3 regions of the Terrabacter sp. GCM10028922 genome follow, and region 3 is predicted to be linked to each of the others. Evidence: riboswitches for the same ligand, from Rfam matches in the RefSeq annotation. Region 3 holds a riboswitch; each other region holds the start of a gene.
What was found. A riboswitch is a leader RNA that binds a small molecule or an ion and turns the genes downstream of it on or off. The one in region 3 is predicted to bind cyclic di-AMP.

Region 1: linked by a shared signal. The riboswitch ahead of ACFQU3_RS11625 (CHAP domain-containing protein) and the one ahead of ACFQU3_RS08740 (transglycosylase family protein) in region 3 are both predicted to bind cyclic di-AMP.
Region 2: linked by a shared signal. The riboswitch ahead of ACFQU3_RS10455 (C40 family peptidase) and the one ahead of ACFQU3_RS08740 (transglycosylase family protein) in region 3 are both predicted to bind cyclic di-AMP.

What each region holds. Positions count from the first base shown of each region.
Region 1 covers NZ_JBHTFG010000010.1:205,858-208,112, reverse strand. The annotation lists gene ACFQU3_RS11625 (CHAP domain-containing protein) at 136-1,023, opposite strand; cyclic di-AMP (ydaO/yuaA leader) riboswitch at 1,026-1,229, opposite strand; gene ACFQU3_RS11620 (VOC family protein) at 1,652-2,047, shown strand; gene ACFQU3_RS11615 (alpha-mannosidase) at 2,096-2,255, shown strand, end outside.
Region 2 covers NZ_JBHTFG010000009.1:346,805-349,059, forward strand. The annotation lists gene ACFQU3_RS10450 (iron dependent repressor, metal binding and dimerization domain protein) at 1-638, shown strand, start outside; cyclic di-AMP (ydaO/yuaA leader) riboswitch at 836-1,012, shown strand; gene ACFQU3_RS10455 (C40 family peptidase) at 1,015-1,779, shown strand; gene ACFQU3_RS10460 (DsbA family protein) at 1,877-2,255, shown strand, end outside.
Region 3 covers NZ_JBHTFG010000008.1:65,045-67,299, reverse strand. The annotation lists gene ACFQU3_RS08750 (helix-turn-helix transcriptional regulator) at 1-6, shown strand, start outside; tRNA gene ACFQU3_RS08745 (tRNA-Thr) at 233-308, opposite strand; gene ACFQU3_RS08740 (transglycosylase family protein) at 471-1,127, opposite strand; cyclic di-AMP (ydaO/yuaA leader) riboswitch at 1,132-1,343, opposite strand; gene ACFQU3_RS08735 (protein kinase) at 1,588-2,255, opposite strand, start outside.

The sequences.
Region 1 (2,255 bases), on a different contig from region 3:
TGGGGCTGGGCGGGGCTGGGCGGCGTACGAAAGTCCGCACTCGACGGGAGCGCGCGGGGACGGCGAAGGGGAGGATGCGTCGGCATCCTCCCCTTCGTCGGTACGCGTCAGGTACAGCGCGTCAGACCCCGTGGGTCACGGCGCGTAGATGTACCGCATGCCCGGACCGTCGGTCAGCGTGCGCGTGTTGTAGTTGTACGGGCCGGCGAGGGCGTTCATCTCGACGATGTGCACCTGGTCGCCGTCGACGCTCGTGACCCAGGCGACGTGGCCGACGCTGGACGAGCCGTGGACGCCCGGCTCCATGACGAGGATCGAGCGCGAGCGCGGCGTGCCGCTCACGGTGTAGCCGGCGTTGGCTGCGCCGGTGTCCCAGACCATCGCGTTGCCGGTCCAGCCGCCGGGGTAGTAACCCTCCGACTGGTACCACTTGTTGAGCGCGCCCCACGTGCACTGGCCGTCGGTGGCCCAGTTGTACGAGGACCGCATGCCCGACGAGGCGCTCGGGACGGAGTAGTTGCTGCTCGACTTCGTCGACGACGTGCTGGTCGTCAGGGTGCTACGCGTCAGGTCGCGCGACGCGCGCTGGGCCGCAGCCTTGCGCGCGGCGGCAGCCTCCGCGGCGGCCTTGGCCGCAGCCCGCTGGGCCTTGACCTGGACGTCCTCGATGACGCGCGGCTTCGGCGTGGCGACGCGCTGGGCGACGGCCTTCTGCACGGCCGGCGCGTAACCGATCTTGGACAGGGCGGTCGCCGCGGCGGGAACCGCGGCGGGGGTGTCGGTCGGACCGACGGCGGCCGGGGCCGCCCCCAGACCGGCGGCAGCGACGTCACCCGAGTTCGGGGACAGGGTGTCGGCGCTCGCGGGATTCGCGAAGGTGGCAACGAGGCCACCCGTAGCGGCGACGACGGCCGCGCCCTTCATGGCCGGCTGAGCCGACTCGCGGGCGAGGAGCTTGAGTTCGTTGAGGGGGTTGTGACGTCCGGGCGCGCGGTGGCGACCGCGATTGTTGTCGTGGTTCACGCTGTACCTCTCCGCGCCTACGAAGTTAGCTGTCGGGTTCGGGCGGAAAGGTGCCCGGTGCTGCCCCCGGTGCGCGACGGGTCGCGATCCGGGCGAGTACTTCACCCCAAGGACGTCCGGAGTCGTTGCGCCGGACGCCCGGAGAAACGTGTGGTTCCTCCGCTCCTGTCACAAGGTTGCTGTCTCCCGTGAGGCGGTGACAGGACTAGGCGGTCCACCTCGCGAGAGCCCGACCAGATGGCCGGACTCCGGGAACTGTAGACGAGTCAACTGGCAAAAGTCACGTTGAGGTAACGGTGACGCGCGGGCAATGTCCTTGAACGTCCGTTTTCATGCGGCTTACCGGCGCTTTACCTCTCTCATAGTGAGACCCGGGTCACACCGGCTTCCTGAGGGCCCGAAGCGGCCCGTGGGTATGCCGGGCGGTCGGCTCCCAGCCGGGCGCGGGGTCCGGAATCGCCCGCCACACGGCATACGCGATGGTGCGTCTCGGGCCGGGGCGGCGTCGGTTCGGCGAGGTTCGGCGTCAGGAGAACTTTCTCCGCTGTATCCCTGCCGCGCGTCCCCCGACGGGACTTCACTGGGAGGACACGGCGCGCCACCGCGCGCCCCGGAGGAAGGACCGACCGTGCTCGAGAGCTCCCACGCGTTCAGCGGCTTCTCCGTCGACGACATCCCCGCTGCGAAGGCGTTCTACGCCGACACCCTGGGCCTGCGCGTCACCGAGGAGAACGGCATGCTGACGCTTCACCTCGCCGGCGACGGCGGCGACCGGCCGGTCGTCATCTACCCGAAGCCGGACCACACGCCGGCGACGTTCACCATCCTCAACTTCCCGGTCGACGACGTCGAGGCGGCCGTCGACGACCTGACCTCGCGCGGCGTGACCTTCGAGAGGTACGAGGGCACGCCCCTCGAGACCGACGAGAAGGGCGTCCTCCGCGGGGAGGGTCCGCACATCGCGTGGTTCACCGACCCCGCCGGCAACGTCCTGTCGGTCATCGGAGCCTCGCCCGGCAGCTGACCAGGTGAACCACCTCGACTGACCCGGGCCGGTGGCTAGGGTCGGGACGTGTTCGACGACAGCGCACACGTCCTCCGCCGCGCCCGCCGCGTGCTCGCCGAGCACGTGACCCCGGCGGTCCACCGAGACCGAATGCCGCTCGCGACGTCCGCGTGGCACGTGCCGGGCGAGCCCGTGCCGGTCGTCGAGGCGCTGCGCGCGGCCGCCG
Region 2 (2,255 bases), on a different contig from region 3:
CTCTGCGCGCGCGCATCGCGGAGCGTCTCGGCCACTCCGGTCCGACCGTCTCGCAGACCGTGGCCCGCATGGAGCGCGACGGCCTCGTCGCCGTCTCCGGAGACCGTCACCTCGAGCTGTCCGACCACGGGCGGCTGCTCGCGACGCGCGTCATGCGCAAGCACCGCCTCGCCGAGCGTCTGCTCGTCGACGTCATCGGTCTCGAGTGGGAGTACGCCCATGACGAGGCGTGCCGCTGGGAGCACGTCATGTCCGAGAAGGTGGAGCGCAAGATCCTCGGTCTGATCGGCGAGGGCCTGGAGTCCCCCTACGGCAACCCGATCCCGGGTCTCGCCGAGCTCGGAGTGCGTCAGGACGAGGACTTCCTGAGCGGCCTCAGCACGCTGACAGCGGTGGTCGGCGACGTGCCGGCGGTCGTCACGATCCGCCGCATCGGTGAGCCCGTGCAGGTCGACCCCGAGGCGCTCGCGCTGCTGACGAGCGCCGGCGTCGTGCCCGGGGCCCGGGTCGAGGTCGTGCGTGAGGGTGGCCGGGTCGTGGCGGTGCGCGAAGGCAGCGAGCCGTCGACGGGCGTCTCCCTGCCTCACGACGTCGCCGTCCACGTCTTCTGCCAGGCAGCCGCGAGCACCGCTGCGTGAACACGCCGCATCCGTCAGGGTTTGCCCCGGTCCGGCACCTCGTTTTGGCATGCCTTGCCACACCTCGGAAGACGTCGATGAAAATTCTTTGACTTCGGTGGACGCCAAGGTGACAAGGACCATGGGGTTGGGTACGGTTGGCCGCACTTGCTCTCCCCGTCGAGCGAGTGCCCCGGGTCGGACCGCCTAGTCCTGCCATCGACCTGAGGCTCAGTACGAACCGCACGGCAGGAGCGGGGGAACCACTTTCTCCGGGCGTCGAGAGACGTCCTCGGGGTGAAGCCCTCCGTGGACCCGAACGGGTCCGAGCGAAGGCCGGGCGAGTACCTCCAGCCCGAACCCGACAGCTCACCTCGTAGGCGTCGAGAGGTCAAACGTGGCTCAGAACGTTCCCGGGCGCCACCGCGCCCCCGGTCGATTCAACGCGATCTCCGAGCTCAAGACGATCGCCAAGGAGTCTGCTCAGCCCGCCGTGAAGGGTGCCGCCATCGTCGCGGCCTCGGGTGGCCTCGTGGCCACCTTCGCCGGTCCGGCGAGCGCCGCAGACGGTTCGACCGTCGCAGGCCCCGCGGTCGTCGGCCCCCAGGTCGGCACCCTGAAGGCGTCCAACGCCCTCTCTGCCATCGGCTACGCCAAGCCCGCCCTCAAGGCAGCCACGGTCAAGCCCGTTGTCATCGAGGACATCAAGGTCAAGACCGAGCGCGCCGAGAAGAAGGCAGCCGAAGAGGCCGCCGCCGCGCGTGAGGCCGCCTCCGAGCGTGCGTCGCGTTCCGCGAGCCGCACCGCCCTCAACGTCGCTCCCGACCCCAGCGCCACCGGCATCATCGGCATCGCGCAGTCGCTCTTCGGCGTCCCGTACGTCTACGGCGGCACGACGCCGTCGGGCTTCGACTGCTCGGGCTTCACGTCCTACGTCTACCGCCAGGCCGGCATCTCGATCCCGCGCACCGCGTCCGCGCAGGCCGCGGCCTCGACGCCCGTCAGCAGCCCGCGTCCCGGTGACCTCGTCTTCTTCGGCTCGCCGATCTACCACGTGGGCATCTACGTCAGCCCCGGCCGCATGATCGACGCGCAGCGCACCGGCACCGTGATCGGCAACCACTCGATCTGGACCACGCCGTCGATGTACGGCCGTATCTGAGCGCCCGTTCCCGCCTCTTCTCGTTGCGCCCCCACCGGAGTCCGGTGGGGGCGCAACGCTTTTCCGGGGTCAGCGCGGTCCATGGTTGACTGAGGCGATGACCGTGCAGCCTGCCGCCGAGTCCACGACCCTCATCGAGCTCGAGCTCTGGAGCGACCTGGTCTGCCCCTACTCGTGGGTGGCCAAGCGGCGCCTCGAGGCCGCCGTCGCAGCGTTCGAGCGTCCCCACGACGTCACCGTGCGGCTGCGCTCGTTCGAGCTCGACCCGGACGTCCGGGTCGGTGGGGGCGTGCCCGTCGACGAGCACGTCGGCGCCCGGCACGGCGTCGACCGGGCGGCCGGACGACTCATGAACGCGACGGCGAGCGAGGTCGCCGAGGCGGACGACCTCATCTTCGACTGGGACAGCGCCGTGCGGGCCAACACCTTCGACGCCCACCGCCTCTGCGTGCTCGGCCGCGAGATGGGTGGCCCGG
Region 3 (2,255 bases):
AGCTGACATGACACACCAGGCGCCCGTCTGGCACGCAGATTTCGTGCGATCCATGTGCGATTCGACGCTCAGTCTCCGGCACACGAGCGGACACAAGGACCGAACCCGACGCGCCGAAACCGGACGTTTCCGCAGGTCAGGCCCACTTTTGGGGCCCTCACCACCTGCCATCCAGATGACAGGTGCCAACCGGTGGGGATGGTGACCGAATTTCCTTGTGTACCAAGCAGATTGGAGCTGGCGGGGGGACTCGAACCCCCAACCCCCTGTTTACAAGACAGGTGCGCTACCGATTGCGCCACGCCAGCACGCCCCCGGCGTCGCGCCGCGGACGGGCGAAAGCGTAACCGAGCCGGGCGGCATACGCCCACACCACGGTGCGACCGGACCCAGCAGGCTCGCAGCTGGACGGCCTCGCGCAACCCAGGGGTTGGTCGCACGAGGCCGTCCGGAACTGTTCTATCAGGAACTCACGGCAGACGCAGTACCTGACCCACGTAGATCAGGTCGGGGTCGGAGACCCGTGCCGTGTTGGCCTTGTACAGCGCCTTCCAGCCGCCCTTCACGTCGTGGCGAACCGCGAGCTTGCTGAGCGAGTCGCCGCGGCGCACGGTGAACTTGGCGCCCTTGCCGGAGTAGCTCGTCGACGTCGTGGCGTACGTCTTCTTCTTCGTGACCTTCTTCTTGGTGACCTTCTTCGTCGTCACCGGTGCACTGTCGTTCGACGGCGAGACGGAGACAGCGCCGCCGTTGGCGCGTGTCAGACCGGCCCGCTGCGAGCACACGGGCCAGGCGCCGGGGCCCTGGACCGCGAGCACCTTCTGCGCGATGGCGATCTGCTGGGACTTCGAGGCGAGGTCGGCGCGTGAGGCGTACTTCGTGCCACCGAAGCCGCGCCACGTGGCGGGGTGGAACTGGAGGCCGCCGTAGTAGCCGTTTCCGGTGTTGATGTGCCAGTTGCCGCCAGACTCGCACTGGGCGACGCGATCCCAGACCGAGGAGGCCTTGGCCGACCCCGCGGTGGAGATGCCGGCGACGACGGTGGCGGCGCCGGCGATGCCGACTCCCGCGATGCGCTGCTTGACCGAGACCTTCTTGGCGGCAGCATGCTTGGACAGGTACTGCATGGGTGAGTCCTTCCTGACGCGCGCCTCCGGGGTTAGCTGTCGGATTAGGGCGTCAGGTGCCCCGCCGCGTGCGCGACTTCACCCCAAGGCCAGATCTCGTCCTCTGCCATGCGCTCAAACACACATGCACTCACTGGCCACACTGGTTCCCCCGTCCTCGCCCGGCCCACTGTGTGAGCTGCATCCCTGGCTGGCGAGGCTCGGCGCGGGCAGGGAACGGATTGTTGGGTGTCCATGTGAAGTTGTGGTGCGTTCGTGTGGAGCCGGACGCCAGGAAGCGGCCCGGAATCGAGTGGTGAGATCCCGTTCCGACCCGAAGGTCGGGACCGCCGCACCGACGGTACGCGACGCTCACAGGGCGACACAACAGAAGTCGAGATCTTTTCGTGATCTTTTCTTGATGCGAACGCGATGTGCCGCGGGGCCGTTCTGGGGCCGTTCACGGGCGCTCGGGGTCCCCCTAGGGGCCGAACGGGTCGGTCGCGAACGGGTCCCAGGTGAGGCTCGCCCCGCGCTGCAGCGCGACGAGGGCCACGACGAGACCGAAGGCCGTGAGGACGGTGGGGACCACCTGTGCCGCCAGCCCGGCCGGCACGAGACGTCTGGCCATCGAGCGTGACCCGCGCCGCAGCGACGCTCCCCCGGGCCCCCGCCACAGCATGAAGAGCCCCAGGAAACCGCCCACCGCGAGCGTGACCGGCGCCCCCGGACCGAGCTCGGTGCCTCGCGCGCCGGCGAGCAGGAGCGCGCTGGCGAAAATGCCGGCGAGCGCCACGGCGACGGGAAGCACCAGGCCGACGGCCGTCGCGATGATGCCGACGACGAGGTGCCACGGGCTCGACACGACGGCATACGGCACGTCGCTGCGGCGCCGCCCGTAGTCGTAGCGGCGCAGCACGAGCGCCGTCACGGACCGGTCGGTCGCGCGGGCGAGGACCGACAGCCCGACGAGAACGAGCAGCGCGACGCCGGGCCACGCCATGAGCGCCCCGATCCACGCGATCGCGACCCCCATGAGCAGGCCGGTGCGCATCGGCATACCGATGCGCGGGTCGCCCTCACGCTCGGGCAGCCCCTCGTCGTCGTCCCACTCCTCCTCGGGCCAGTGGTGCTCGGACTCCGGGGCCT